Regions from separate parts of the Allobosea sp. FG18 genome, predicted to be linked through region 2. Evidence: predicted binding sites of a transcription regulator. Region 2 holds the regulator's gene; the other holds the start of a gene.
The links. The regulator PhoB, encoded in region 2, activates phosphate uptake and scavenging genes when phosphate is short. The targets are predictions, from matches to a motif close to TGTCATNNANCTGTCAT.
Positions count from the first base shown of each region.

Region 1: ACODTJ_RS05375 (BtaA family protein) is a predicted target of PhoB. The motif match lies at 10,861-10,877, and genes of this name have one in related genera.

Region 1 is NZ_JBMDKB010000003.1:266,242-281,686, reverse strand. Features, by position in the region: gene fumC (class II fumarate hydratase) at 1-1,078, shown strand, start outside; gene ACODTJ_RS05415 (DUF4169 family protein) at 1,094-1,291, shown strand; gene ACODTJ_RS05410 (ribbon-helix-helix domain-containing protein) at 1,288-1,512, shown strand; gene ACODTJ_RS05405 (AsmA family protein) at 1,811-5,389, opposite strand; gene ACODTJ_RS05400 (FAD-binding oxidoreductase) at 5,554-6,993, opposite strand; gene ACODTJ_RS05395 (hypothetical protein) at 7,040-7,384, shown strand; gene ACODTJ_RS05390 (thioesterase family protein) at 7,460-8,032, shown strand; gene ACODTJ_RS05385 (potassium channel family protein) at 8,045-8,854, opposite strand; gene ACODTJ_RS05380 (class I SAM-dependent methyltransferase) at 8,876-9,511, opposite strand; gene ACODTJ_RS05375 (BtaA family protein) at 9,550-10,773, opposite strand; gene msrB (peptide-methionine (R)-S-oxide reductase MsrB) at 11,013-11,441, shown strand; gene ACODTJ_RS05365 (acyl-CoA dehydrogenase family protein) at 11,557-13,206, opposite strand; gene ACODTJ_RS05360 (ATP-dependent helicase) at 13,434-15,445, shown strand, end outside.
Region 2 is NZ_JBMDKB010000002.1:100,792-116,236, reverse strand. Features, by position in the region: gene ACODTJ_RS02740 (2-oxoglutarate dehydrogenase E1 component) at 1-867, opposite strand, end outside; gene sucD (succinate--CoA ligase subunit alpha) at 1,025-1,909, opposite strand; gene sucC (ADP-forming succinate--CoA ligase subunit beta) at 1,919-3,115, opposite strand; gene mdh (malate dehydrogenase) at 3,194-4,156, opposite strand; gene ACODTJ_RS02720 (TetR/AcrR family transcriptional regulator) at 4,478-5,077, opposite strand; gene zapE (cell division protein ZapE) at 5,080-6,258, opposite strand; gene ACODTJ_RS02710 (amino acid ABC transporter ATP-binding protein) at 6,352-7,104, opposite strand; gene ACODTJ_RS02705 (SpoIIAA family protein) at 7,228-7,614, shown strand; gene phoB (phosphate regulon transcriptional regulator PhoB) at 7,618-8,325, opposite strand; gene phoU (phosphate signaling complex protein PhoU) at 8,474-9,193, opposite strand; gene pstB (phosphate ABC transporter ATP-binding protein PstB) at 9,270-10,076, opposite strand; gene pstA (phosphate ABC transporter permease PstA) at 10,116-11,000, opposite strand; gene pstC (phosphate ABC transporter permease subunit PstC) at 11,012-11,986, opposite strand; gene pstS (phosphate ABC transporter substrate-binding protein PstS) at 12,144-13,169, opposite strand; gene ACODTJ_RS02670 (ATP-binding protein) at 13,499-14,557, opposite strand; gene ppk2 (polyphosphate kinase 2) at 14,802-15,445, shown strand, end outside.

The DNA.
Region 1 (15,445 bases), on a different contig from region 2:
GAATGCCAACGAGGTTCTGGCCAACCGCGCCAATGAACTGCTCGGCGCCGGTCTCGGCGCCAAGAGCCCGGTCCATCCCAACGACCACGTCAATCGCGGCCAGTCCTCGAACGATTGCTTCCCGACCGCGATGCATATCGCCGCGGTGCTGGAGATCACTCGGCGCCTGCTGCCGGCGCTGCGCGGCCTCGAAAAGGCGCTGAACGCCAAGGCCGAGGCCTTCAAGCATCTCGTCAAGATCGGCCGCACCCATCTCCAGGACGCGACCCCGGTCACGCTCGGCCAGGAATTCTCCGGCTATGCGATGCAGCTTCATCTCGGCATCGGCCGGATCGAAGCCTCGCTCGGCGGGCTCTATGCGCTGGCGCAGGGCGGCACCGCCGTCGGCACCGGCCTCAACACCCATCCCGACTTCGCCGCCTTCTTCGCCAAGGAAGCCGCGACGCTGACCGGCCTGCCCTTCCGCAGCGCCGAGAACAAGTTCGAGGCGCTGGCGAGCCATGGCGCGCTCGCCGCCGCCCATGGCGCGCTGGCCGCGCTCGCCTCTGACCTGTTCAAGATCGCCAACGACATCCGCCTGATGGGCTCCGGCCCGCGCTCAGGGCTGGGCGAGATCAGCCTGCCGGAAAACGAGCCGGGCTCCTCGATCATGCCGGGCAAGGTCAATCCGACCCAGGCCGAGGCGCTGACCATGGTCGCGACCCAGGTCCACGGCAACCAGGCGACGGTGGGCTTCGCCGCCAGCCAGGGCCATTTCGAACTCAACGTCTTCAAGCCGGTGATCGCCGCAGCCTTCCTCCAGTCGGTGCGGCTCCTCGCCGACGCGGCGGATAGCTTCCGGGTCAACTGTGTCGAGGGCATCGAGGCCAACGAAGCGCAGCTCCAGGAGCTACTCTCGCGCTCGCTCATGCTGGTGACGGCGCTGGCCCCAGCCATCGGCTACGACAAGGCCGCCGGCATCGCCAAGGCCGCGCATCACAACGGCATGACCTTGCGCCAGGAAGCCCTGAAGGCCGGTGTCGATGCCGAGCTCTTCGACGCCACGGTCAAGCCCGAGCTGATGCTCGGCCCGCACTGACGCAAGGCAGGTCCAGTGGCCGAGATCATCAACCTCCGCCAGGTCCGCAAGCAGAAGGCGCGGGCGCAGGCCGAGAAGACGGCCGAGCAGAACCGCATCTCGTTCGGCCGGACCAAGGCCGAGCGCAAGCTGACCGAAGCTGAGCGCGACAAGGCAGCCCGTCATATCGACGGCCACAAGCTCGACCGCGACGACGAGCCGGAGCCGGCATGAGACCCGAGCGCAAGCGCTCGCTCAGCATCGCCGGCCACCGCACCAGCATCTCGCTGGAAGCGCCCTTCTGGGAAGCCCTGAAGGAGATCGCGGCGAGCGAGAACCGCCCGATCGCCGCTCTTGTCGCCGACGTGGATTCCGGCCGGGGCGAATTGAACCTCTCCTCCGCGCTGCGGCTCCACGCGCTCGCGCATTACCGCAAGATAGCCGGGAGCTCGTAGGCGGTGCGGTCAACGGTCGGCCTGCTCCCGATCGGAACCATCTTTGTCATTCCGGGGCTTCGCACAGCGAAGAACCCGGAACCCTCGACCGGGCGAGCCGCCTGCAACGAGGAATGAGCTGTCTCACCCAGTCGTGGGTTCCGGGTTCGCGCCTACGTCGCGCCCCGGAATGACAAGGGGGGTCTTCGTGCGGAACCGGCATGACCTGCAACGACCACGCCGCGACCCAAAAACCGTACCTATTCAATAACTTGCCACTAATCCCGAAAACAGGCCGCGACGCGGCTGAATCAGCATCTCAACGCGCCGGCGTGCTGCGTGGCTGCGGCAGCGGCGCGACGCCGCCGGTCGGAGGCTGCACGGCGCCTTCCGGTGAGCTGCTGAGCGGCGCTCCCGGCAGGACAAGCGGGCCGGGCTGCGGCTGAGCCTGCGGCGCGGCCGGTTGTTGCGCCGCCGCCCGCTCGGCTGCGGCACGGGCGCGCTCCTCGGCTTCCGCCCGTCGGCGCGCTTCGAGTTCCGCCCGCGCCTGCTCGATGCGCCGGATTTCCTCGGCGCGCTTCTCTTCGGCCTGCCGCCGCTGCTCCTCCAGGCGCCGCACTTCTTCCTGACGCTTCTCCTCTGCCAGGCGGGCTTCCTCCTGCGCCTTCAGGAACTCGGCGAGCTTGCGCTCGTTCTCGCGCGTCTCGCGCTCCGCCCGCAGGCGCCGCGCATGCAGCGCCCGCTCGCGCGCATCCGCCTCGAAAGCCTCGACACGCTCGATCTCGCGCGCCAATGCCCGCGCCGCCACCGTGTTCGACAACGCGCTGACATCGCTCTCGCGCCGGAGGTTCGACAAAGGCCCCCGCCAGGCGATGCCGATCTGCGGCGCATCCCCGGGCCAGCCCTTCGGCAGGGCGCCGAGCGGCTTCAGGCCGAGCCTGAGATCGGCGGTCAGCGCGCGCAGGTCGAGGATGCCACTGGCCTCGGCGCGCAAGCCGTTGCGCTCGAAGGCAAAGGGCTGGAGCCGGATCAAACCGCCGGCCAGCGTGAACGGCAGCGTCACGTCGCCAAGCGCCCAGGCATCTCTGTCCAGCGCCTCGCTGAGGCGATCCTGCAGACGCGATGCGTCGCTCTCGGACGCATCCTCCCCGGTGCCGGCGATGATCCGTGCATAGGCGCTGGGGTCGAAGCGGGCGAGGCGCGTGCCGGTGAGCGCGAGGCTGCCTGCACCGCTCAGGCCAGCGACCAGGCGCGCCGGCGTCTCGCCCGAACCACCGAACTCGATCTGCCCCGAGGCCTTGCCGCCGACTGCGCCCCTGGTCATCTCGCCGAGATCGACGGCCATCAGGCCGAGCCGCCCATTGAGCTGGGCCAATCCGCCATCGCGGCGCAGGCCGAGCCGCCCGCCGATCTGCCCGCCGCCATAGCTGCCGCGGATATCGTCGATCCTCAGCCCGTCCTGGTCCGAGCGCAGGGTGAAGCTGGCATTGCGGACCGGCCCGCCATCAAAGGCGGCAAGCGTCCCTGCCTCCACGGCGATGTCGAAATCGGGAAAACCCGCCACGCGCCCGAAGCGTGCTGTCGACCAGAGGGCATTCGGGGTCACCGCCGCCAGCCCGAGCGCCGCGCCCATCAGCGGCCGCAGATCGGCGGCGGGAACTGCGATGCGCCCGGAGGAGCGCCCCTCGCGCGGCAGCAGCAGCGCGCCATTCACCGCCATGCCGCCGAGATGGGCGGCGATATCGTCGAGCCGGATCGCGTCCTCGGCGATGCCCAGCCGCGCGGACGCGTCGATCACGCCGTCGGGCAGCAGTCGGGCCGGTCCCTCGGCGAGGATCTGCCCCGGCCCATCCGCCTGCATGGTCAGCCGGGGGCCCTGCCCGCCATCTTCGACGACGATCGAGAGCCCCTGCCCGGCGAGCGAGCCTGTCGCCTTGCCCCGGTCCAGCGCAAGATTGAAGCGTCCCGCCCCGCCCTGCTGCGGCAACGGCAGCCCCAAGGCCGCGAAAGCCTGCCGCCGGTCGCTGAGCTCGAAGGCCAGTGCGGCCCCGCTCCAGCTGCCGGCTCGGTCGAGCCGCCCGTCGAGCTTCAGCTTGCCCGCAGCCGCCGTGCCTTCGGCCGACAGGCTGGTCTCGCCCGTGGTCGCGCGCGTCAATCGGAAGCCGGTATCGAGCCGTGCGAGGCCTTCGCCAACGCGCTGGAGCGCCTGGATCGCGGTCTCCGGCAGCAGCGGCCCGGCCAGCGCCGTCAATGCCTCGAAGCGCGGCGCACGGACGCGGCCGGAAATCTCACCGCCCTCCGCCAGCAACGCACCGGCGCCCGTGACGGCGACGCCGCCGAAGCCATCGACCGAAAGTCGGCTCAGCCGCCAGACATCGCCCTCGCGCCGGAGATCGAGATTGGCCGAGCCCGGCGGCGCGTTGCGGAAGCGCAGATTGGTGAGCGCGAGATCCAGCGCCACGTCGCGCTGTCGAAGCAGGTTTGAGAAGCTGTTACCCGGCGGGAGGGTATCGAGCGAGAGCCCGTTCACAGCCGCCTTGGCAGCGATCCGGTTCGGCGCGATCTCCCCGGAGGCATCGAGGCGCATGCCCGACGAGCCCGCAACCAGCAGGCGCTGGAACCGGCCGCCGGTGCCCGTCCAGGCGCCGACGATATCGGCATCGATCCGCCCGAGCCGCGCGATGAAATCGGCCAGCGCCGGATCGAGCCCCGCCCGCGCCAGCACCAGCCCGACGCGCCGCGCATCGTCGGCCTTGAGATTGAGCCGTCCCGAGACCCCATTCCCATCGAGATTGCCGCTCGCGCCGAGCAGAGCCCCGGCGACGCGCACCGAAGCGGAAGCCTCGCTCAAGCCTCCGTCATGCAGATGCCCGCGCAGGGCCAGCGCCGAGAAATCTTCGCCGCGCCAGATCAACTGGTCGAGGTCGAGGTTGACGTCGAAAGCGCCGGGCAGCCCCTGCAACGCGCGTTCGAAACCCTGCCGCTCGGCCAGCGCCGTCATCAGCGCATCGGCATCGAGCCGGCGCGCCCGCAGCGCCAGCGAACCCTTGCCGGTGCCGGGCAGGTATTGCCCGTCACCTTCCAGCCGCGCCGCGCCGCCTGCGAGATCGAGCATGAGCCCGGAAAGGTCGAGCTTCTGGCTGCCGCCCTTGACGCGCCCGGTCAGCGCGACGGCGCCGCCCGGCGAGAGATTGAAGGCACCGTCGAGCTCGGCGCCCACGCCCTCGACACCCTTCGGGAACAACAGGGCACCGTCAAAACCGAGCTGCAGATCCTCGCCGGTGAGATAAGCCTTCGTCCTGAGCCTGCCATCGGCCTCCATTTCACCGGTGGTGACGCGTAGCGACGCGCCTGCCACCTCACCCTCGAAGCGCCAGGGGCCGGCAAGGCTCACCGCCGACATCTCGGCCGCGATCGGCGAGAGCATGACCGCGGGTTTCCCGGCCTCGCGCCAGATCATGGTCGAGCGGCTGATCGTCAGCCGGTCGAGGCTCGCCCCGGCCGGAATGCCCGTGCCGCTGCGCTCGGGCATGCGGATCACGCCCGCCTCGTCCAGCGAAAGCGAGATCGCAGCGCCCTCGAGCCGCGCTTCCGAGAAGCGGAACTCGCCGCGCGCCAGCGCCGCCAGTGCCAGCTCCACGGTCGCATGCTCGGCGCTGGCAGAGCTCGCCGTGCCGTCAACCGGCCCGATCCGCACGTCCTCAAGCGCGATGCGCGGCGAAGGCAACAGTCGCAGGCCGATCGCGCCGCCGATCCGCGTCTCGACGCCGAGACCCTCGCTCAACCGCGCCTCGATCTGCGGGCGATAAGCGCGCCAGTCGACGAAGCCGGGACCGATCAGGGCCGCCAGCAGCGCCAACACCAGCAGGCCGGCCAGAACTGTCAGACTCTCACGCAAATTCCGCTGCCTGCCCCTGTCGTGATGGTAGAGCGGTGCCGGCTTTGAGCGTCATTGCGAGCACAATGACGGTCCGTACCGGCGCCTCCCCCATCCTGCCCGCAAGTCGCGGCGAGATCACGACATTTCGGCAAAGCAGGCGAATGGCGCAAGCCGCAATGGCGTCACAGGGCGACGATTTTTCCGGGGTTGAGGATATTGCGCGGATCGAGAGACCGTTTCAGCAGGCGCATCACCGCGAGCGCCTCGGCGCCGTGCTCCTGCTCGAGATACTTGATCTTCTTCTGGCCGACGCCGTGCTCGCCGGTGCAGGTGCCGCCCATGGCGAGCGCGCGCTTCACCAGCCGGTCGATGAAGGCTTGAGCCCGCTCGACCTCGGCCGTGTCGGCAAGATCGACCAGCGGCTGCGTATGGAAATTGCCGTCGCCGACATGGCCGGCGATCGGCGCGATCAGGCCGGAAGCCTCGATGTCGCGCTTGGTCTCCTCGACGCACTCGGCCAGTTGCGAGATCGGCACGCAGACATCGGTCGCGACCGAGTCGAAGCCGGGGCGCAACGCCTTGGCCGCCCAATAGGCGTCATGGCGCGCCTGCCAAAGCTTGGAACGGTCCTCGGCCTTGGTCGCCCAGTCGAACGGGCCGCCACCGAACTCGGCCGCGATCTCGCCGAAGCGCTCGGATTGTTCCTTCACGCCGGCTTCCGTGCCGTGGAACTCGACGAAGAGCATCGTCGTCTCCGGCAGACCGAGCTTGGCGTGGAGGTTGACGCCGCGGATCATCACGTCGTCGAGCAGTTCGATGCGGGCCACCGGCAGGCCGGTCTGGATCGTCAGGATGGTCGCGTCGCAGGCCGCCTTCACCGATGGGAACGGGCAGACGCCGGCGGCGATCGCTTCCGGGATGCCGTGCAGCTTCAGCGTCACCTCGGTGATGATGCCGAGCGTGCCTTCCGAGCCCACCAGCAGGCGGGTGAGGTCATAACCGGCCGAGGTCTTGCGGGCGCGTGTCGAGGTCCTGACGACCGAGCCGTCAGCCATCACCGCGGTCAGCGCCAGAACGTTGTCTTTCATCGTCCCATAGCGGACAGCATTGGTACCCGAGGCGCGCGTCGCCGCCATGCCGCCGATCGAAGCATCGGCACCGGGATCGATCGGGAACATCAGGCCCTGGTCGCGCAGATGCTCGTTGAGCTCCTTGCGGGTAACGCCGGCCTCGACGACGACGTCGAGATCCTCGGCATGAACCGCGATGATCCGCTTCATCTGCGACAGGTCGATCGAGACGCCGCCGAAGGGCGCGTTGACATGCCCCTCCAGCGAAGTGCCTGTGCCAAAAGCGATAACCGGAACGCCATGGGCCGCGCAGAGCTTCACGATCTCGGAGACTTCCGCCGTGCTCTGCGGAAACACCACTGCATCCGGCGGCTGGTTCGGGATCCAGGTCAGCGTGTGGCCGTGCTGCTGGCGCACGGCGAGGCTGGTGACCAGCCGGTTGCCGAAGCTGGCGGCCAAGGCCTGCGTCACCGCCGCGATCGCCTCCGGCGAGGGCGGCAGCACTGCGGCAGGGACAGGGCTGTCATGAGGAGCGGCGGCAGGCTGGCTCATTGTCAACATCCGGGTTTGGCACTTAGAGGCTGGTAGGGACTGTGGGATGGATTTGACGCTGGCGATTTTGAGCGAATGCAAGGAGTTCGAGGACGCAAGCCTTTCGGCTTGCTACGAAGAACGACAAAGCAGTCGCTCAAAAGCGCCGCGCCCTTCGGGTGAGGTGAAAACGGTAGGGCTGCAGCGTCGCATCGCTTGCCGATACCAGTGGTATCGGCGGCGCAATGCTCCTCCCATCTCTGCCGTTTTGACCTCATCAAATCCTTCCCACAGCCCCTACCAGCCTCTAGACTTCGAACAGATCGGTTTCGCAATTGGTTACGCTTCGACATCGTCCTGCCATACTGGCTGGCCCAAGATGCTGACGCCGCTTGCGAGCGATGCATACTAAATCATGCGACGACGAAATGGGCAGCGGCAATAACGCCGCCGGCCCTTGAACGAGGCGCCTGCCAGGGAGGCGAACATGAAACACGAGACGCGCGCCCCGGCGCTGTTCTTCGCGCCCTTCGTCTCGTCGGCGATGCGGGTCGAGCCGCAATGGATCGACTATAACGGCCATCTCAACATGGCCTATTACCATGTGCTGTTCGACCGCGCGGTCGACGAGGTCTTCTCGCTGGTCGGCCTCACCCGCGACTATGTCGAGACGCGCCACGCCTCCACCTTTGCGGCGGAGTGCCATATCCTCTACAAGCGCGAATTGACCGAGGGCGATACCGTGCGCATCACCGCGCAGCTCATCGCCTTCGACGATAAGCGCCTGCATTATTACCTGGAGATGCGGCACGCCAACGAGGGCTGGCTCGCGGCGACCAGCGAGAACCTGTCGCTGCATGTCGACATGGTCCATCGCAAGGTCACGCCCTTCCCGGCCGACATCCTCGCGAATATTGCCCTGATGAAGGCCGCCCACAGCATGATGCCCCTCCCGGCCACGATCGGCCGCATCATCGGCATGCCCAGGAAGTCCGCCATCCGGGTCGATGAGACCGCCGAGGAACGCGAGACCGAGACGGCGATCGAAACCCGGCACTGAGCGATCGCCGTATCAGGGACCGTTGTCGGGAATCTTCAGCTTGTGCCCGCAGGCCTTGCAATAGACCGCATCCGGCTCGTGCCGCTGCAAGGCGCATTCGGGACAGGGAAACAGCACCTTGTTCGGGCGGAACAGCGCCTGCGCCAGCCGCACGAACAGCGTGATCCCGACGATCATGACCACGATCGAGGTCAGCTTGCCGGCGACACCGGGCAGAGTCACGTCGCCGAAACCGGTCGTGGTCACCGTCGCGACGGTGAAATAGAGCGCCTGGACATAGCTCTCCAAGCCACCCTCGTGCCGGAAGAAGAAGGTGTAGACGAAACCCGTGACCACAAAGAGGAAGGTCGCGATGTTGCTCAGCGCGCGGACGACGCTTTCCCATTCGCGTAAGCGGGTTTCGCGGAACTGCGCCCAGACGATGCCCTTATGCGAGAGCGACCACAGCCTGAGGATGCGCAGGAAGCCGAAATTCTCCAGCCATTGCGGCGCGAGCAGCGTCAACAGGATGAAGAGATCGAGCAGCATGGTCGGCTGGCGCAGCAGCCTGAGCATGTTGGACGAGGCGAGCAGCCGCGCCGCGATCTCGGCGATCATGATCACCGCGACGGAATAGTCGATCCAGAGAAAGGCTGCGTTCTCTCTGAGCAACGGCGTCAGGATGAAGAACGCGATGATCAGGAGATCGACGACCGTCGTCACCGCCTGGAAGCGCAGCGCCGACGGCGAACGGCCGTGATAGAGCTGGCGCAGGCGGCTCCGCAGGGCTTCGAAGCGGCTCTGATCGGGCGGGGCGTCGGCGGCATCCATCGCCGCCAGCATAGGCGCTCCGCCGGTGCGACGCTACGGAGCGCGCCGGCGCCGCGTCGCCACCGCATGCACCGCATAACCGCGATAGGGCGCGCCGATCCGGCAATCGATCCCGGCCGCTTCGGCCATGGCAAGTACGATACGTGACAAATCCTCGCGCGGCGTGACATGAAACAGCGCGAGCCAGCGCAACAGCACCGCCTTGAACGGAGCCGGCAACCCGGCCTGATCGCCGAAATCGACGATATGCAGCGAACCGCCGGGATTAAGCCGGCGCAGCGCCTCGGCGACGACGCCCTGCCAGGGCGGGATCATCGAGAGCGCATAGGAGATCACGATCCGGTCGAAGCCGGCGCGGCCGAACAGGATTTGGGGATCGAAGTTGGTCGCATCGGCCTGCGCGAGCCAGATCCGTTGCTCCAAACCCGCCTTCGCCACCGAGCCCTGCGCCGTCGCGAGCATCGCGCTGGAGACGTCGAGTCCATGGCAGGCGCACTCCGGATAGCGCTGCGCGATCCGGATCAGATTGCGCCCGGTGCCGCAGCCGATCTCCAGTACGCTCCCGCCGGCCGGCGGCTGCAGACCGTCGATGAGCTGGTCCCGGCCGAGCAGATAGAACTTGCGGCTGGCGTCGTAGATATGGCGCTGGTTCCGGTAGATCCGGTCCATCAATCCGGCGGCCGATCCGGCCGGCGCCTCGGCCGCGCTCACCGCGCCTGCCCCTTCAGGACATAAAGGTGGAATCCGCCATAGATCGCCGAGCGATCCTGCCGGCAGAGCTCGCGGCTCTTCTCCTCCTCGTAATGCCACTGGTCGAGAATCGCGGCCGGCACTCGTCCCGGCAGCAAGCGCTCGTCGGCTGCCGTGCGGAAGATCACCCGCGCACCGGGCCGCGCCGTCCGTGTGATCTGCGACCACAGCGCCGTGAGATCGGCATCATTCATCCAGTCCTGCGCGTCGAGCAGCACATAGGCATCGCAGCTCTCGGCCGGCTGGTCTTCGAGGAAGGCAGTGACCGCGCTCTGGCGGTACGAAACATTCGGCGAGCGCGCCTTCACCGCCGCGAAATGCTGCTTCTGGAGATAGGGCGGGAAGGCCGCGTCCGGCCCGTCGCCATAGCGCCGGCCGAAGGCCTGCTGGGCGAAGTAGTTGTCCTTCAGGTCGAAATCGCAGGCGAGACGCTCCAGCCGGAGCTTCAGCGCACCCAAGATGCCGTCATCGCCATCGGCGGCCAGCGCCTTGTACTGCGCCGGCGGAATGCCGAGCCCGTAGAGCGAGGCCGGCTGGCGCACGAGCCAGCGCACCAGCTTGCGTTCGAAGACCGGCGCGAGATGCCTGTCATAGAGCGTCCGCTGTTCGGCCAGGTCGCGGGCCGCCAGCATCGCCTTGGGATTGCCGCCGAGCAATCGCGCCAGAACATGACCTGTACCGATGAACCGGCCGAGCAGGCCGTAGCGGTGGAATCCCCGAGCGAAGAGATTGATCCGGCGCCGCCCGTTCAGCCCCCGCCCCTCCCAGTAGCCGCGCGAGACAGCGTCGAGATGATCGGCGATCTCGCGATCGTAGAGCGCGACATTGGCGCCATCCTTCGCCCGGCCGAAGAAGCGCAGGAAATCCTCCTGCCGCTCCATCCGCGCCAGCGCCGCAAGTTTGAGCCGCCCAAGCGCGATATGGGTGGCATTGAGATCGACCGCGCTGACCCGGATCGGCGCCGCCGTCAGATACGAGAGGATGTTGCAGGAACCGGACGCGATCGCGACGACGTGGTCGCCGGCCTTGAGCTGAAGCGCCGCCATGTCGACGACCGGGTCTTCCCAGATCTGCGGATAGACCAGCCCCGAGAAGGCGCGGGCAAACAGCCATTCCAGCATGCCGGCCTTGGAGAGCGTCTTGCTGCGCCGGACGGCCTGTCCCAAGCCCGAACTCGTCATGCGGCGGGCCGCGCGTGCCGTTTGCGTCGCCTGTTCCGTCACCGGTTTTCCTCCCTTTGCGGGTGGCCGGGCTGCTAGAGGAGTCGCGTGACGGTCCGGTGACGATGCTGCCGCGATTGCCACGGCATCGTGAAACGACCGGAGATCAGCAGGGCTGAAATCTTGGGCGCGAAGCCCCATATTGGCGGCTCGAAAGCCGATGAGGCGCTCCCGCCAGGAAGGAGATCGTAATGGATCTGATGAGCATGTTCGGAGCCGAGAAGAAGCAGGAGGAGAACTTCCCCTTCCAGCTCACCGACGCCGAGTGGCGCGCGCGTCTGACGCCCGAGCAGTACCGCATCCTGCGCGGCCACGGCACCGAGCGGGCGGGCTCCTGCGCGCTGAATTACGAGAAGCGCGCCGGCACCTTCTCCTGCGCCGGCTGCGACCAGAAGCTGTTCAGATCAGGCAAGAAATTCGAGAGCGGCACCGGCTGGCCGAGCTTCGACCAGCCGCTTGAGGGCGCTGTCGGCACCACCGAGGACCGCAGCTTCGGCATGCACCGCGTCGAGGTCCATTGCGCCAATTGCGGCGGCCATCTCGGCCATGTCTTCCCGGACGGCCCGCCGCCCACCGGCCTGCGCTACTGCATCAACGGCGAGGCGATGACGTTCGAGCCGGAAGCCTAGCAGACCTGCCTTTTCGTCATGGTCGGGCTTGTCCCGACCATCCACGTCTTCCCCCGTCGAAGGCCGTGTTCAAGACATGGATGCTCGCCACAAGGGCGAGCATGACGAAAGCGCCCTACGAGACAGCGGGCACCGCCCGCCGCGCCAATGCCGCCGCATCGACGCTTAGCGGCAGATCGCCGAACTGACCTGACCAGCCATCGCCAAGCCGCGTGGCGATAAAGGCATCCGCCACAAAAGCCGGCGCGAACCGCAACAGCAGCGAGCCCTGCAACATCAGCGCCAGCCGCTCCGTCAACCGCCGCGCCTGCCCCTCGTTGCGCATCAGTTCCGGCAACTCCGCCTCCAGCCGCTTCAGCGCCGCATCGTAACGCCTGTCCGCGCCCGCAGCCGCCATCAGTTCGCCCCGCAGCACATCGACCGCCCCCTCCTCTCGCGCCAGCGATCGCAGCACGTCCAGGCAGATGACGTTGCCCGAGCCTTCCCAGATCGCGTTGAGCGGCGCCTCCCTGTAGAGCCGCGCCATCGGATTCTCTTCGATGAAGCCGTTGCCGCCATGGCATTCCAGCGCCTCGGTGACGACGGCCGGCGCGCGCCGCGTGATCCAGTATTTCGCGATCGGCGCCCCGACCCGCGCCAGCAGCCGCTCGCTTTCGGACGCCTCCTGCCGGTCGAGCGCCGCGAACAGCCGAAAGGCGAGCCAGACGGCCGCTTCCGCCTCGATGGCTAGGTCCGCCAGCACGTTCTGCATGATCGGCTGGTCGATCAGCGCCTTCTGGAAGGCGCGGCGATGCTGCGCATGATGCGCCGCGAGCGACACCGCCATCCGCATCAACCCGGAGGATGCCGCCGCGATGTCGAGCCGCGAGTTGTGGTTCATCGATAGGCCTGTGCGGATGCCCCTGCCCGGCTCGCCGACCAGATGGCCGATGGCGCCCCTGAATTCGACCTCGGAAGAGGCATTCGAACGATTTCCGACCTTGTCCTTGAGCCGCTGGATCGCGACGCCGTTGCGCGATCCGTCCGGCAGCCAGCCCGGCACGGCGAAGCAGGAGATGCCCTCGGCCGTCCGCGCCAGCGTCAGGAACAGGTCGGAATGCGGCACCGAGAAGAACCACTTTTGCCCGTTCAGCGACCAAGTGCCGTCGCGGTTGTCCTCGGCATAGGTCTGGGTCTGGCGCAAATCCGAGCCGCCCTGCGTCTCGGTCATCGCCGTGCCGACGGTCGCGCCGGTCTTGAGATGCGCCGGCCCCTGCCGCGGATCGTAGCGGTTCGAAGTGACGAGCGAGCCCCACTGCCTCCACAGCGCCGTGTCCTGCTTCAGCACCGGCACGGCGGCATAGGTCATGCTGATCGGGCAGCAGATGCCGCTCTCCGCGCCGTACCAGAGATACTGCAAGGCGGCCCGCGCGACCTGCGCGCCGGGTTCCGGCCGGTTCCAGGCCAGCGCATGCGTCTCCTGACCGATGGCGAGCCCCATCAATTCGTGCCAGGCGGGATGGAAGGCGATCTCGTCGATGCGGTTGCCGAAGCGGTCGAAGGCCTTCAGCTCGGGCGTGTAGCGGTTGGCGAGATAAGCCAGCTCCTGCACCCGCGCCGAGCCGACCGTCCGCCCGGCCTCATGCAAGCGCTCGCGCGCCCAATCGGCACCGAACGCCGCGGCGATGCCGGGCAGTACCGGATCGGCAGCGAAGGCATCGTAATCCGCCAGCACCGGCACCTGATTGGCGACTTCCCAGTCGGGCCGGGTTGCATGATCCGCCATTGCCAATCCTCCGATCCTTCTCCGCCGTCATCCCGGACAAGCCGCGAAGCGGCGCCGATCCGGTATCCATTCCGGAACCCAACCGGAAAGGCTCAGGCATGGATCCCGGGTCTACGCTTCGCTACGCCCGGGATGACACCATCAAGCTTTCCGAGAAGGGGGCGCAATTCGGCTCCTGTCACCCTATATTGCCACCAGAACGAATCACGCACGAGCAGCGCACACCCTTGTCCGACGCAGACCCCTTTTCCGCTCCTTCGCCCCGCCCCGGCGGCCTCGCCGCGCGCGCTGCCGCGCAGCCGGCGGCCGGCTATCTCGCAGGGCTGAACCCGGAGCAGCGCCAGGCGGTCGAGGCGACGGACGGCCCGGTTCTGGTGCTCGCCGGCGCCGGCACCGGCAAGACCCGCGTGCTGACCACCCGCATCGGCCACCTGATCTCAACCAGCCGCGCCTATCCCTCGCAGATTCTCGCCGTGACCTTCACCAACAAGGCGGCGCGCGAGATGAAGGAGCGCGTCGCCCACCTCGTCGGCCCGGTCGCCGAGGGCATGCCCTGGCTCGGCACCTTCCACTCGATCTCGGCCAAGCTCCTGCGCCGCCATGCCGAACTGCTCGACCTGCGCAGCGACTTCACCATCCTCGACACCGACGACCAGATCCGCCTGATGAAGCAGGTGATCCAGGCCGAGAACATCGACGAGAAGCGCTGGCCCGGCCGGATGCTGGCGGGGTTCATCGATAGCTGGAAGAACCGCGGCCTTAGCCCCAAGGACGTGCCCGCGGGCGAGGCTGCCGTCTTCGCCCATGGCAAGGGCGGCAAGCTCTATGCCGCCTACCAGGAGCGCTTGAAGGCGCTGAACGCCGTCGATTTCGGCGATCTGCTGCTGCACTGCCTGACGCTGTTCCGCGACTATCCGGACGTGCTCCAGACCTATCACGACCGCTTCCGCTACATCCTCGTCGACGAGTACCAGGATACCAACACGGCGCAGTATCTCTGGCTGCGCCTTCTGGCTCAGGGCCGCCGCAACATCTGCTGCGTCGGCGACGACGACCAGTCGATCTATGGCTGGCGTGGCGCCGAGGTCGACAACATCCTGCGCTTCGAGCACGATTTTCCCGGCGCGACCGTGATCCGGCTGGAGCGCAACTACCGCTCGACCGGCCATATCCTCGCCACGGCCTCCAAGCTGATCGCCCGTAACGAAGGCCGCCTCGGCAAGACGCTGCGCACCGAGGATGCGCTCGGCGAGAAGGTTACTATCACCGGCGCCTGGGACAGCCAGGAGGAAGCCCGCCTGATCTCCGACGAGATCGAGGCGATGCAGGCCAAGAAATATAATCTCGCCGAGGTCGCGGTGCTCGTGCGCATCTCTGCCCAGATGCGCGAGATCGAAGAGCGCTTCGTCCAGGCCGGCGTGCCCTATCGCGTCATCGGCGGCCCGCGCTTCTACGAGCGTGCCGAAATCCGCGACGCGCTCGCCTATCTGCGCTGCGTGGTGTCGCCGACCGACGATCTCGCCTTCGAGCGCATCGTCAACGTGCCCAAGCGTGGGCTGGGCGACGCGACGGTCCAGCTCCTGCATAACCACGCCCGCGCCACCGGCTTCTCGCTGATGCAGTCGGCCCGCGCCGCGGTCGAGAGCGACGAGTTGAAGCCCAAGGCCCGCACGGCCTTGCGCGAGCTGGTCGACGCCTTCGGCCGCTGGTCGAAGCGCGCCGAGCACATGCCGCAGGGCGAGCTCGCCGAGCTGGTACTGGAAGAGTCCGGGTACACCGAGATGTGGAAGAAGGACCGTTCGGCCGACGCCGCCGGGCGCCTCGAAAATCTCAAGGAACTCGTCCGCTCGCTCGACGAATTCCCGGACCTGCCGGCCTTCCTCGAACACGTCTCGCTGGTCATGGATGTCGGGGACGGCGAGGCCGAGGCGCGCGTCTCGATCATGACGCTGCACGCCGCCAAGGGGCTGGAATTCGACACGGTCTTCCTGCCCGGCTGGGAGGAAGGCCTGTTCCCCAACCAGCGCGCGCTCGACGAGAGCGGCCGCGCCGGGCTGGAGGAGGAGCGCCGCCTCGCCCATGTCGGCCTGACCCGCGCCCGCAAGAAGCTGAAGCTCTATTTCGCCTCGAACCGCCGCATCCACGGCCTCTGGCAGACCAGCCTGCCCTCCCGCTTCATCGACGAATTGCCGGAGGAGCATGTCGAGGTCGAGCAGGCCCCGACCAGCTATTCGCAGGG
Region 2 (15,445 bases):
GCCGAAGACGATGTCGCGCACGCCGAGCGCGCCGCCGCGCTTGATGATCTGCTCCAGCGCCGGGACCAGCGCCTCGCCACCATCGAGGCCGAAGCGCTTGGTGCCGGTGAACTTGAGATCCAGGAACTTCTCGAAGCCCTCGGCCTCGACGAGCTTGTTCAGGATCGCCTTCTTGCCTTCCTTGGTGAAGGCAATCTCCTTGTCCGGCCCCTCGATGCGCTCCTGCAACCAGGCCTTCTGCTCGGGGTCGGAGATGTGCATGAACTCGACGCCGACCGTGCCGCAATAGGTCCGCTGCAGGATCGCGACCATCTCGCGGATCGAGGCGAACTCCATGCCGAGCACGTTGTCGATGAAGATCTTGCGGTCGAGGTCCGCGTCGGTGAAGCCGAAGGCGGCCGGCGACAGTTCCTCATGGTCGGTGCGGCTCTCGATCCCCAGCGGGTCGAGCTTGGCATGGAGATGGCCGCGCATCCGGTAGGCGCGGATCAGCATGATCGCGCGCACGGAATCGCGGGTCGCCTGCTGCACGTCGGCGGCGGAGAGCGCGGTGCCGGCAGCCTTGGCCTTGGCGCCGAGCTTGTCGGAGATCACCTTCTCGACGACGGCCCAGTTGCCGTCCAGCGCCGAGACCAGCTCGCCATTGGCGACGATCGGCCAGTTCGGCTTTTTCCAGGACGCGCCCTTGGCGTTCTGCAGGACGGCTTCCTTGTCGTCCTTCAGCGCGCCGAAGAAGCTCTGCCACTGCTCGTCGACCGACTTGGGATCGGCCTCGTAGCGGGCATAGAGGTCCTCGATATAGGCAGCGTTGCCGCCATAGAGGAAGCCGGTCTGCGCGAGAGCCTCGTTGATGTCCTGGCGAGCCATGATGCTCCTGCCTTCCTTCGCCGCTTAAGCCATGTCCGAACCCCTGCCCGGACATCCTTCATTCTGCCGTCATGCCCAGGCCTGCCCCGGGCAACTCCTCGGGATTTGGCGGCGCGTCATGGCCGGCTCAAGGCCAGTCATGACGCGCCAAAACGCCTCAGCCCTTCAACACTTCGACCAAGGTCTTTCCAAGGCGCGCCGGCGAGGGCGAGACCCGGATACCGGCCGCTTCCATCGCCGCGATCTTGTCCTCGGCGCCGCCCTTGCCGCCCGAGATGATCGCGCCGGCATGGCCCATGCGGCGGCCGGGAGGGGCCGTGCGGCCGGCGATGAAGCCGACCATCGGCTTCTTGCGGCCGCGCTTGGCCTCGTCCTTGATGAACTGCGCCGCGTCCTCTTCGGCCGAGCCGCCGATCTCGCCGATCATGACGATCGACTCGGTCTTGTCGTCGGCCAGGAACATCTCGAGCATGTCGATGAACTCGGTGCCCTTGACCGGGTCGCCGCCGATGCCGACGGCCGTGGTCTGGCCGAGGCCCTCGTTCGTGGTCTGGAACACCGCCTCATAGGTCAGCGTGCCCGAGCGCGAGACGATGCCGACATTGCCCGGCTTGAAGATGTTCGCCGGCATGATGCCGATCTTCGACTGGCCGGCGGTGACGACGCCGGGGCAGTTCGGGCCGATCAGGCGGGTCTTGGAGCCGACCAGCGAACGCTTGACGCGGACCATGTCGAGCACCGGGATGCCCTCGGTGATGCAGATCACCAGCGGGATCTCGGCATCGATCGCCTCGCAGATCGCGTCCGCAGCGCCCGGAGGCGGCACGTAGACGACCGAAGCGTCGGCGCCGGTCTTGGCCTTGGCCTCGTGCACGCTGTCGAAGACGGGCAGGCCGAGATGGAGCGAGCCGCCCTTGCCCGGCGAGGTGCCGCCGACCATCTGCGTGCCATAGGCGATCGCCTGCTCGGAGTGGAAGGTCCCGTTCTTGCCGGTGAAGCCCTGGCAGATGACCTTGGTGTTCTTGTCGATCAGGATGGACATGTCTGCTCCTCAGGCCTTCTTGATCGCGGCGACGATCTTCTGCGCGGCGTCGTCGAGGTCGTCGGCGGGGATGACGTTGAGGCCGGACTCGCGGATGATCTGCTTGCCTTCCTCGACATTCGTGCCTTCGAGACGCACGACCAGCGGAACCTGAAGGCCGACGGCCTTCACCGCGGCGATGACGCCGCGCGCGATGACGTCGCACTTCATGATGCCGCCGAAGATGTTGACGAGGATGCCCTTCACCTTCGGGTCGGCGGTGATGATCTTGAACGCCGCCGTCACCTTCTCTTCGGAGGCACCGCCGCCGACGTCGAGGAAGTTGGCGGGCGATTCCCCATAGAGCTGGATGATGTCGAGCGTCGCCATGGCGAGGCCGGCGCCGTTGACCATGCAGCCGATCGTGCCGTCGAGCGCGATATAGGCGAGGTCGTATTTGGAGGCCTCGATCTCCTTCTCGTCCTCTTCAGTCGTATCGCGGAGCGCAACGACCTCGGGGTGACGATAGAGCGAGTTCGAGTCGAACGAGACCTTGGCGTCCAGGCACTTGAGCTGGCCCTGGGTGGTCACGATCAGCGGGTTGATCTCCAGCATGTCCATGTCCTTGGCCACGAACGCGTTGTAGATCTGGCCGAGCACGGTGCCGGCCTGCTTGGCGAGGTCGCCCTTCAATCCGAGGATGCGCGCCATGGCGCGGCCGTGATGCGGCATGATGCCGGTGGCCGGATCGACCGAGAAGGTCTCGATCTTCTCGGGCGTGTCATGGGCGACGGCCTCGATGTCCATGCCACCCTCGGTCGAAACGACAAAGGCGATGCGCGAGGTCTCGCGGTCGACCAGAGCCGAGAGGTAGAACTCCTTCTCGATGTCCGAGCCGTCCTCGATATAGAGGCGGTTGACCTGCTTGCCGGCCTCGCCGGTCTGGATCGTGACCAGCGTGTTGCCGAGCATTTCCTTGGCGTGGGCCTCGACCTCGGCCACCGACTTGGCGAGGCGAACGCCGCCCTTGGCATCGGCCGGCAGTTCCTTGAACTTGCCCTTGCCGCGCCCGCCGGCGTGGATCTGCGACTTCACGACGTAAAGCGGCCCCGGCAGCTTCTTGGCGGCCTCGACCGCCTCCGCCACCGTCAGCGCCGGGAAACCGGCCGAAACGGGCGCGCCGAATTCCTTGAGGATGGCTTTGCCCTGGTATTCGTGGATGTTCATGTGCTCGGTTTCCCTGACAGCGACCGAAAATTGACGAAAGGGCGGCCGCGCGTATCCGCGCCGCCGCCCTTGCTTAAATCACGCGAGTGACGAGTCGATGTTCTTGCAGGCGTCGATCAGGCCCTGCACCGAAGCCACCGACTTCGCCAGCATCTCCTTCTCGGCGCCGTTGAGGCGGATCTTGACGACGCGCTCGACGCCCTTGGCACCGATCACGACGGGAACGCCGACGAACATGTCCTTGACGCCATACTGGCCCTTCAGCGCAGCCGCCGCCGGCAGGACGCGCTTCTGGTCCTTGAGATAGCTCTCGGCCATCGCGATCGCGGAGGCAGCCGGGGCATAGAAGGCCGAGCCGGTCTTGAGCAGGTTGACGATCTCGCCGCCGCCCTTGCGGGTGCGCTCGACGATGGCGTCCAGCTTCTCCTGCGTGGTCCACTTCATCTTGACGAGGTCCGGCAGCGGGATGCCGGCGACGCCCGAGTAGCGAACCAGCGGCACCATGTCGTCGCCATGGCCGCCGAGCACGAAGGCCGAGACGTCCTTGACCGAAACGTTGAACTCCTCGGCGAGGAAGTGGCGGAAGCGGGCGCTATCGAGCACGCCGGCCATGCCGCAGATCATGTTGGGCTTCAGGCCCGAGAACTTCTGGAGCGCCCAGACCATCGCGTCGAGCGGGTTGGTGATGCAGATCACGAAGGCCTTCGGGGCGTACTGCTTGATGCCTTCGCCGACCGACTTCATTACCTTGAGGTTGATGCCGATCAGGTCGTCGCGGCTCATGCCGGGCTTACGCGGCACGCCGGCGGTGACGATGATCACGTCGGCGCCCTTGATGTCCTCGTAGGAGTTCGTGCCCTTGTAGCCGGCGTCGAAGCCGTCGACCGGGGCGGACTCGGCGATGTCCAGGCCCTTGCCCTGCGGAATGCCCTCGGCGATGTCGAACAGGACGATGTCGCCCAGTTCCTTGAGGCCGGCGAGGTGAGCGAGCGTGCCGCCGATCTGGCCGGAGCCGATGAGGGCGATCTTCTTACGGGCCATTGCCTAGTCCTTTGTTTCTGGCGCGACCATCGATCCGGCCTTTGCCGGCTTCGACATTCAAAATGCCTTGGCGCTGCGACAGGTCAGCTCCCCGGAGGGAGCCGGCCAAACCGTGCGTTCCTTTGGCCCAAACCGGCCTTTTGCCGCAACCCTCGCCGCAAAAGCGGCTTTTCTCGGGCACCGGACGCCTCGCGCGACATCGCGCGAGGCCGGCTTATATTTTTCAATAACTTAGAAGAGGCAGATAATCACACTCGGTTCCACGAGGAACGAAATCCGGCAATTACAATTTACAGAAACTGTAATTCGTCACCAGATTATTCACACGATCCCGCTGCCGAGCACCCGCAGGATCACGCGGATCAGGGTCGAGAGCCGCGTATCGACCGAGGCCTGCGGCACGTCCGCCTCCAGCGCGAGCGAGGCCGGATGGATGAAGCGGTTGGTGGCGTCGATGACGAAGGCGATCGCCCGGTCGCGGTCGCGCGGCTCGAACACGCCGGTCGCCATGCCCTCGTCGACCACCCGTTCGAACAGGGCGCGCACGCGCGTGCGGTTGCGCCGGCTGATTGCGTGCCGCTTGGCCACCGCCAGCGACAAGGCCGCGAAGAGATGCGGCTCCTCGGTCAGCAGGTCGCGATTGGCCTTGGCCAGCGCCAGGATCAGGCGCTCGAGCTTGTCGTCGGCCGGGTCGGGTCCGTCGGCGACATCGGCGAGCCGGCGCTCGGTCGCCTTCAGCCAGACATCGACGACGGCGTCGATCAGCGCGCCCTTGGAGGGAAAGTAGCGATAGACATTGGCATGGGTCATGCCCGCCTCTTCCGCCACCGCGACGACGGTGAAGCGCTTCAGCCCGAACTTGCGCAGATGCTCGCCGGCGACCGTGAGGATGCGGGTCTCGCTCGGTTCGCGCTGCGGCATCGTCAGGTCTCCACCAGCCCCGTCGTATCCCCGCTCGCCGTGGAATCCGGCCGGCCATGCGGCATCGCCAGATACTCCTCGGAGCGCATCTCGATCAGGCGGGAGACGGTGCGGTCGAACTCGAAGGCCTCGCGCCCCTTGTTCGCGCGATAGAGCTCATGCGGTTCGGCCGCCGCCGAGGCGACGAGCTTCACATGATGCTCATAGAGCGTGTCGATCAGGATGATGAAGCGCTTGGCCTCGTTGCGTCGGTCGAAATCGAGGATCGGGATATCGTCGAGCACCAGCATATGGAAGCGCTGTGCCAGCGCGATGTAGTCGGAAGCGCCATAGGCCTGCGCGCAGAGATCGGCGAAACCCGCCCGCGCCACGCCGCCGGCCGCCTGCGGCAGGACGAGATCGTGGCCCTGCACGGTGAGGACCGTACGCTGGCCCTGCGCCTTGCCCGACAGCGCCTTGAAGGCGGTATCGAGCGCAGCCTTCGCCTTCTCGTCGGCCGGGGCATGATAGACCGGCGCACCGCCCAGCTTCTCCAGCCGGAAATCGGTGCGCGCATCGAGCTTGAGCACCTCGACCTTGGTCTGCAGCAACGCGATGAAGGGCAGGAACAGCGCCCGGTTGAGCCCGCCCTCATAGAGCCGCGACGGCTCGACATTCGAAGTCGCGACCACCACCACGCCCGCCGCGAACAGCGCCGTGAACAGCCGCCCGAGAATCATCGCATCGGCGATATCGGTGACGGTGAACTCGTCGAAGCAGAGCAGATAGGCCTCTTCCGCCAGCGCGGCCGCAACCGGCGCGATCGGATCGGCGTCCTTGACCTCGCCGCTCTTGATCTTTTGGCGGAAGGCATTGATGCGGCCATGGACGTCGGCGAGGAATTCGTGGAAATGCACGCGGCGCTTGCGCTTCACCGGCGCTGCCTCGAAGAACATGTCCATCAGCATGGTCTTGCCGCGGCCGACCGAGCCCCAGACATAGAGCCCCTTCGGCACCGCCGCCGTGTCTGGCTTCTTGCCGAAGAGCCAGCCGAGCGCGCTGCCCTTGCGGGCCAGGCGCCGGGCGGCAAGCGTTTCGGTCAGCGCCTGGAGCTTCTTGACCACCGCGACCTGCGCGGGATCGCGCTCGATGGCGCCCGCCTCGACCAGGGCGGCATAACGGTCGGTGATCGAGGCTGACATGACGGCGGGCGCTGGCGATCCAGAAAAGACCTCACCGGGTTACGGCAGCCCTGCCCTCATCGCAAGCCCGCCGAGCACTCGCGGCGAAAGGCCTTACGCCGTCGGAGTTGCGACGAAGTCGCGTGTGCGCGCCTGCTTCGCTGCGACGAGGATGATCCGGGGCGCTCCCTGCTCGACGATCTCGCCGCCCTTCATGAAGGCGATGTCGTCGGCGACCTCGCGCAGGAAGCTAGGCTCATGCGTCGCCACGATCATGGTCAGGCCCGAGCCTGCAAGCCCGCGGATCACATCGAGAACCTCGCCCGCGGCGTCCGGATCGAGCCCGGCCATCGGTTCGTCCAGCAGCATCAGCCGCGGCCTCGCCGCCATCGCCCGCGCGATGGCGAGGCGTTGCCGCTGCCCGCCCGGGAGTTCACTCGGATAGGAATCGCGCCGATCTGCCAGCCCGACCCTCTCCAGCGCCGCCATCGCCTCCATGACGATCTCCCTGCGCGGCCGCCTCAGCAGGGCGAGCGGCCCCTCGATGACATGCTGCAGGGCGGTCATATGGTCGAGCAATTCCGGGCGCTGCGACACCATGCCGATGGTTGGGTGACGGCGCGCGCTCTCCGGTTCGACCGGCTCTCCGTCGATCTCGATCGAACCCTGATCGATCGCCTCGCTTTGACCGATGCAGCGCAGTAGCGTCGATTTGCCCGCACCCGGCGGCCCGATGATGCACTGGACCTGCCCTGGTTCGACCGCGAGCGAGACGTCGTTCAGTGCGATCTGCGGGCCAAAGCGCTTACTCACACGCGTGATCGTGACGGCAGCGCCTTCCGCCTTCGTGATCTGCGCCGCGCTCAACGTCGCGCCCTCCCGCGCTGCTCTTCAAGAATGGCTTTGGAGGCCATAGCGCCCGATCTTCGGCAAGGCCAGCCCGGCGAAACCTCCCGCTCGCCCGCGCGTTGTCGCGAAGGAGGACGCGCCATGCACACCATTCTGCCTGCCCCGGACCATGTCGCCGCCTATCGCCTGTCGCGGACGCTGACGGCTGAGGATATCGACGCGATCGTAGCCGATATCGAGGCACGGCTGACCCGCCACGAGAAGCTCGGCATCCTCGCCGACATGACCGATTTCACCGACATGACACTCGCCGCGGCCTGGAAGGACGCGCGCTACAGCATCGGCAAGCTCTGGGAGCTCAGGCGCTTTCCGAAGGAGGCCGTAATCACCGACAGGGGCTGGCTCGCCGGCTTCGTCGATCTGCTCGACCCGGCGATCCCCTTCGTCAAGGTCCGCGCCTTCAAGCCCGAGGACTATGACAAGGCGCTGAGCTGGGTCGGCGATATCGAGGGCGGGCCGGACGCCTGAGGCTTACGCGGCTCCGCTGCGCGCGAAGGTCTCGTCGAAGGCGTAGCCCGCGCCGCGCACGGTGCGCAGCGGGTCCTTGGCATCACCCGGCGTGATCGCCTTGCGCAAACGCCCGACATGGACGTCCACCGTGCGCTCGTCGATATAGACGTCGCGGCCCCAGACTGCGTCGAGGAGCTGCGCGCGCGAATAGACCCGGCCCGGCGCCTGCATCAGGAATTCCAGCAGGCGGAACTCGGTCGGCCCGAGATGCAGTTCGCTCCCCGCCCGCCGGACACGCCGCGTCGTGCGGTCGAGTTCGAGGTCGCCGGCCGCGAGCAGGCCGGCGACGTGACCGGGCTTCGCCCTGCGCAGCAGCGCCTGGATGCGCGCGATCAGCTCCGGCAGCGAGAAGGGCTTGACGACATAGTCGTCGGCGCCGGTCGCAAGGCCACGAACCCGCTCGGTCTCCTCGCCGCGCGCCGTCAACATGATGATCGGCACGCGCTCGGTATCGCGCCGCGAGCGCAGGCGCCGGCAGAGTTCGATGCCGGACAGGCCCGGCAGCATCCAGTCAAGCAGGACGAGATCGGGCGTGTGATCGCGCAGGTGCAGTTCCGCATCGTCCCCGCGCGCGACGCTGTCCACCTCGAAGCCCTCGGCCTCGAGGTTGTAGCGCAGCAGCAGGGTGAGCGGCTCCTCGTCCTCGACGATCAGGATGCGTGCGGCCATGCTTCTTTTCCGTCCGTCATTCGAGCCTGCCGTCATGCTCGCCCCTGTGGCGAGCATCCACGTCTTGAACGGCACCTGCCAGGACGAAGACGTGGATGGTCGGGACAAGCCCGACCATGACGGAAAGGCTACGGCACTTCGTGTTCGTTCAGTTTCCCGTCACCGCTTCGACCTCGATATTGGTCGTATCGAGCTTGGGACGGTTCACATCGAGGGAATCGCCGGTGACGAGGTAATGGATGGTCTCGGCGATATTGGTGGTGTGGTCGCCGATGCGCTCGATGTTCTTCGCGCAGAACAGCAGATGCGTGCAGAAGGTGATGTTGCGCGGATCTTCCATCATGTAGGTCAGGAGTTCGCGGAACAGCGAGGTGTAGAGCGCGTCGATCTCGTCGTCGCGCTTCCAGACCTCGAGCGCCTTCTGCTCGTTGGTCGCGGCATAGGCGTCGAGCACGTCCTTGAGCTGGGCCTGCACGAGACGGCTGATATGCTCGAGGCCGACGACCGCGCGATGCGGCGGCTGGAACTGCCCGGCGATGGCGACGGCGCGCTTGGCGATGTTCTTGGCGAGATCGCCGACGCGCTCGATGTCGGAAGCGAGGCGGATCGCCGAGATCAGCTCGCGCAGATCCTGCGCCAGCGGCTGGCGCCGGGCGATGGTGAGCACGGCCTTCTCCTCGACCTCGCGCTGGAGATTGTCGAGGCGCTGGTCGGCCGAGATGATCTTCTGGGCGAGCGCGGTGTCGCGGCGAACGAGCGCGACCGTGGAATCGCCCAGCATGCGCTCGGCCATGCCGCCCATTTCGGCAAGGCTGCGGCGGATGCCTTCGAGATCGGTGTCGTAGGAGCGGACGATATGGTCGGTCATGGCGTTGTCCTCCGGCACATCGGGCCGAAAAGTGGAAACCGGTTTTCGGGCAAGCCGATGCGAAACTAAATGTCGCTTAGCCGAAACGGCCGGTGACGTAGTCCTGGGTCTGCTTCTTGGCGGGGTTCATGAAGATCGTGTTGGTCGGCGCGAACTCGATGACCTCGCCGAGATACATGAACGCCGTGTACTGCGAGATGCGCGCCGCCTGCTGCATGTTGTGCGTGACGATCGCGATGGTGAAGTCGCTCTTGAGCTGCTCCAGCAGGTCCTCGATCTTGCCGGTCGAGATCGGGTCGAGCGCCGAGGTCGGCTCGTCGAACAGGATCACCTCCGGCTTCTGCGCGATGGTGCGGGCGATGCACAGGCGCTGCTGCTGGCCGCCGGAGAGGCCCATGCCCGAGCTCTTCAGCTTGTCCTTGACCTCGTCCCAGAGCGCGGCACGGCGCAGGGCACCCTCGACGCGGTCGTCGAGCTCCGATTTCGGCGGCTTCTCGTAGAGGCGGATGCCGAAGGCGACGTTGTCGTAGATCGACATCGGGAACGGCGTCGGCTTCTGGAAAACCATGCCGACGCGCGAGCGCAGCTCGTTCACATCGACGTCCTTGCCGATGATGTTGCGGCCATCGAGCATGATCTCGCCTTCGGCGCGCTGCTCCGGATAAAGCGAGTAGATGCGGTTGAAGATGCGCAGCAGGGTCGACTTGCCGCAGCCCGACGGGCCGATCAGCGCCGTGACGTGGCGGTCGCGGAAGTCGAGATTGATGTTCTTCAGCGCCTTGTGCTCGCCGTAGTAGAAATCGAGGTTCTTCACCGCGATCCGGACGGGCGCCTCGGCATCGAGCGACTGGGGGGAGAGTTCAAGGGTCGAAAGCATCGACATGGGTCCTCAAGGTCGGTCGCGACCGGGTTGGTTTCAGGCTCACTTGCTGCCGGCGACGATGCGCCGGGCAATGATCGAGAGCACGAGGATCGAGACGGTGATGATGAGCGAGCCGGCCCAGGCGAGCTGCTGCCAGTTCTCGTAAGGGGCGGAGGCGAACTGGTAGATCGTCACCGGCAGGTTCGAGACGCCGCCGACCAGCGTCGGCGAGAACCAGAAATTGTTGTTGAGCGCGGTGAAGAGCAGCGGCGCGGTCTCGCCGGCGATGCGGGCGAGCGCCAAGAGGATGCCGGTGACCATGCCGGCCTTGGCCGCGCGCCAGGTCACCGAGGTGATGACGACGGAGGGCGGCGCGCCGAGCGCGGCGCCGGCTTCACGCAGCGGACCGGGCACGAGGTTCAGCATGTCCTCGGTGGTGCGCACGATGACCGGGATCGCGATGATGCCGAGCGCGACGCCGCCGGCCCAACCGGAATAACCGCGGAACGGCTCGACCAGGATGACGTAGACGAACAGGCCGATCAGGATCGACGGTGCCGAGAGCAGGATGTCGTTGATGAAGCGGATCAGGTTGGCGAGCTTCGAGCCGCGGCCGTATTCCGCAAGCCAGGTCCCGGCCAGCACGCCGATCGGCGTGGCGATCGCGATGCCGAGGAAGGTCAGCACGAAGGAGCCGACGATGGCGTTGGCGATGCCGCCGCCTTCCGTGCCGGGGCCGGGCGTCACCGCCGTGAAGGTCGCGATCGAAAGGCCGCCGACGCCCTTCACCACGAGCATGCCGAGGATCCAGAACAGCACGAAGATGGCGATGAAGGTGAAGCCGGTGGCGATGACCTTCATCAGCCGGTCGGCGGTGCGGCGCGACTGGCGCACGCGCCCCCAGGGCTGATAAGGCAGTTCGCGAGGCGTGGTCGTCATGGTCATGGGGTTGAGCCTCAGTAGCGCTTGACGCGGGCGACCAGCAGTCGCGCGATGACGAGGACGACGAAGGTGACGAAGAACAGGATGCAGCCGAGCGCGATCAGCGCGTTGAGCTGCAGGCCCAGCGCCTCGTTGAATTCGTTGGCGATGCGCGAGGCGATCGTCGAGCCGGGATCGAGGATCGAGGCCGAGAGCCGGTTGGCGTTGCCGACCACGAAGGTCACCGCCATGGTCTCGCCGAGCGCGCGGCCGAGGCCGAGCATCACCGCGCCGATGATCGAGACGCCGGCCTGCGGCACCAGCACATGGCGCACGACCTCCCAGGTCGTCGCACCGATGCCATAGGCGCTCTCGCGCAGCACGGAGGGGATCTGCTCCAGCATGTCGCGCGTGATCGAGGCGATGAAGGGGATGATCATGAAGGCCAGGATGATACCAGCCGTGAAGATGCCCAGCCCCGAGGGCGAGCGCGCATAAAGCACGGTGCCGACGATCGGCATGCCCTCGACGATGTTCGAGAGCGGGATCTGCACATAGGCCGCGAAGAGCGGCACGAAGACGAACAGGCCCCACATGCCGTAGATGATCGAGGGCACGGCGGCGAGCAGCTCGATCGCGGTCCCGACCGGCTTCTTGAACCAGGCCGGGGCGAGCTGCGTCAGGTAGACCGCGATGCCAAGCGAGAGCGGCACGCCGATCACCAGCGCGATCAGCGCCGTCGAGAGCGTGCCGACGATCGCCGGCCAGGCACCGTATTGCTCGTTCTGCGTATCCCAGACGCTGGAGGTGATGAAGCCGAGGCCGAATTCGCGGAAGGCCGGCCAGCCGCCGATCACCATCGAGGCCATGATGGCCGCGAGCAGCACCAGCACCAGCAGCGCGGCCGCGAAGCTGGCATTGCGGAAAACGAGGTCGAAGGTCGCCTTCGGCGCCTTCCGCACGATCGGCGTCGCGCCGGGAATGCTCGTCATGTCGGTTGCTGCGGTCATCCGCGAAGGCTCCGGTGGCGTTGCCGGGATCGTCGGATTACCCGCCCGACCCCAGCCCTCATCCTGAAGAGCGCCCGAAAAGGGCTCCTCAGGATGAGGGCTTGAAGAGTGCAGCGAGGCGGATCGAAACCCGCCTCGCCCGTGTCGCTGGCAGCGATCAGAAGATCGGCTTGCCGGAATTGTCGGTCACGCCCTTCCAGGCATTGCGGACCTGGTCCTTCACATTCGCCGGCAGGGCGACGTAGTCGAGGTCGCTGGCCAGCTTGTCGCCGGACTTGTAGGCCCACTCGAAGAACTTCAGCGCGGCCTGCACCTCTTCCGGCTTCTCCGGCTTGGCATGGACCAGGATGAAGGTCGCCGAGGTGATCGGCCAGGCTTCCGCGCCCTTCTGGTTGTTGAGCGAGATGCCGAAGCCCGGCTGCTCGCTCCAGTTGGCGTTGGCGGCGGCGGCCTGGAAGGCCTTCTCTTCCGGCGCCGGGAAGTTGCCGTCGGCATTCTTCACCAGGGCATGGGAGAGCTTGTTCTGCTTGGCATAGGCATATTCGACATAGCCGATCGAGTTGGCGACCTGCTTGACCGAGGCGGAGACGCCCTCATTGCCCTTGCCGCCGATGCCGACCGGCCACTGCACGGCGGTGTTGGTGCCGAGCTTCGACTTCCAGTCGGCCGAGACCTTCGACAGGTAGTCGGTGAACACGAAGGTCGTGCCCGAGCCGTCCGAACGGTAGACCGGGTTGATGTTCGCGTCCGGCAGGGTGACGCCGGCATTGAGCGCGACGATCTTCGGATCGTTCCACTTCTTGATGTCGCCCATGTAGATCTGGGCGATGATCTCGCCCGAGAGCTTGAGCTTGCCCGGCTCGACGCCGGCGATGTTCACGGCCGGCACGACGCCGCCCATCACGGTCGGGAACTGGATCAGGCCGTCCTTGGTCAGGTCTTCGCCCTTGAGCGGGGCGTCGGTGGCGCCGAAGGCGACGGTCTTGGCCTTGATCTGGCGGATGCCGCCACCCGAGCCGATCGACTGGTAGTTCAGTCCGGTGCCCGTCTCCTTCTTGTAGGCCTCGGCCCACTTCGCATAGATCGGAAAGGGGAAGGTCGCGCCGGCGCCGGTGATGTCGGCAGCCTGGGCGGAACCGGCGATCCCGGCGGCAACGGCCGCGAGAACGAGAATCTTGCGCATGTGAGATGTCCTCATCTGGTCGCTCTATCTAGCGGCCCTGTCAGAACACCCTCTGTATGACAGCCAAATGACAATCCGTCATGAAAGCTGTCACGAAGGCCTGTCATGCACGGGCTGGCCGACGTGGATGATCGGGAATCCTCCCAGCTGGCACCACTCTTGTCATTCCGGGGCTTCGCGCAGCGGAGAACCCGGAACCCACGACCAGGCGAGCCCTTGGCAACCGCATGATCGCGAACGCGAACCCAGTCGTGGGTTCCGGGTTCGCGCCTGCGGCGCGCCCCGGAATGACAAGCGGGTCGCTCGAAACCGCCAAGCGTCACCCAAGCTTAGCCGTTGGCGTGCCCGGCCGCGAAACGCGGCAGGATCGCCCTGAAGGTCGCGCCCTCGCCCGGCTTGCTCTCGATCGTCAGGCGCCCGCGGTGGCGCAGCACGATATGCTTGACGATGGCGAGGCCCAGGCCGGTGCCGCCCGTCTCGCGGCTCGCGGCGGTGTCGACCCGGTAGAAGCGCTCGGTCAGGCGCGGCAGATGCTCCGGCGCGATGCCCGGCCCGTGGTCACGTACGCTGAAGCTGGCCTCGCTCTCGCCGGTCTCGACGGTGATCGCAACCTCCCCACCGGGCTTGCCGTATTTGATCGCGTTCTCGACGAGGTTCTCCATCAGGCGCAGCAATTCGTCGCGGTCCCCCGGCACCTGCAGCGCCTCGCGCGGCGTCTTCAGCGCCAGCGTGACATCGCGCTCGCGCGCCATCAGCGTCAGTGAATCCACGATCTCGCGGGCGATGCCGGCGAGATCGACCGGGGTATCCGGCGCGACATGGGCCCGCTGCTCGATCCGCGACAGCGAAAGCAGATCATCGACCAGCCTGGCCATGCGCAGGCCTTGCTCGCGCATGATGGCGAGGAAGCGCTCCCGCGCCCGCTCGTCGTTGCGCGCCGGCCCCTGCAGGGTCTCCACGAAACCGAGCAGCGAGGCCAGAGGCGTACGCAATTCATGACTGGCATTGGCGACGAAATCGACGCGCATGCGCTCGATCACGCGCTGCTCGCTCAGGTCCTGGAAGGTCAAGAGCGTCGCATGGCGCAGGCCGCTGTCACGCAGCGCGGCGATATGGATGCGGAAAGTCCGCTCGACCGGCACCCGCTCGACGAGCTCGACGGTCTTGCGGCCGCCCTCCAGCGCCACCTGCTCGATCGCATCGTTGAGATCGGGGTCACGCAGCACCAGCGCGAGAAGCTTGCCGACGGCAACACCGGGGATCAGCGCCTGCATGGCCGGGCTCAGCGCCTGCGCCACGCCCTGTCCGTCGAGCAGCACGGCCGGCGCACCGATCGCCTCGATCACGTCCCGCACCAGCGCGGCATTGGAAGCGGAGAGATCGACCATGGGAAGCCCGGAGACAGACGGCGGATGCCGACGGGGCCTCTTCCTGAGCGGAAGCGCGGCAGGCGTCAATTCCCTTCCGCGACCCGGAGCATTTTCGAGCGAAGTGGACACCGGTTCGCGTGAAGAACCGAAGGGCCGCGTCAGCGAACATGCGACAAAACAAGGAGCTGGAGCTATCGCGCCATTCGGGGAATTGCGGAATTGCTCTAGCCGGCTAGGCTGCTTGTGAAAGAGGAGCCTGCCGATGGCGAAGAAATTCTCGGGTTCGCACGTGAAGGAACCGATCGTCGTGCCGTCGGAAGATCACGCCAAGCCGGCCAAGACCCGCACCAAATCCAGCAAGGCGAAAGACTTCGATATCGAGGCCGACAGCCTGCCGGAAGCCATCATCGACGCCGCCTACCACAGCGGGAATTTTCCTTATGGCAAGCGGATGAAGCGCAAGCGCTACAACCGCGAGATGGAACCGCTGCAGATCGAATTGCAGAAGCTGAAGCGCTGGGCGAGCAAGCATGGCGAGCGCGTCGTCATCGTCTTCGAGGGCCGCGACGGCGCCGGCAAGGGCGGCACCATCGCCCGCTTCACCCAGCATCTCAATCCGCGCCAGGCCCGCATCGTCGCCCTGTCAAAACCTTCCGACACCGAGCGGGGCCAATGGTATTTCCAGCGCTATGCCGTGCGGATGCCCACAGCCGGCGAGATCGTGTTCTTCGACCGCTCCTGGTACAATCGCGCCGGCGTCGAGCGCGTCATGGGCTTCTGCAAGCCCGAGGAGACCGAGCACTTCCTGCGTGAGGCGCCTGCCTTTGAAGGTATGCTCGCGCGCGACGGCGTGCGCCTGATCAAGCTCTTCCTGACCATCGGGCGCGAGATGCAGATGACGCGCCT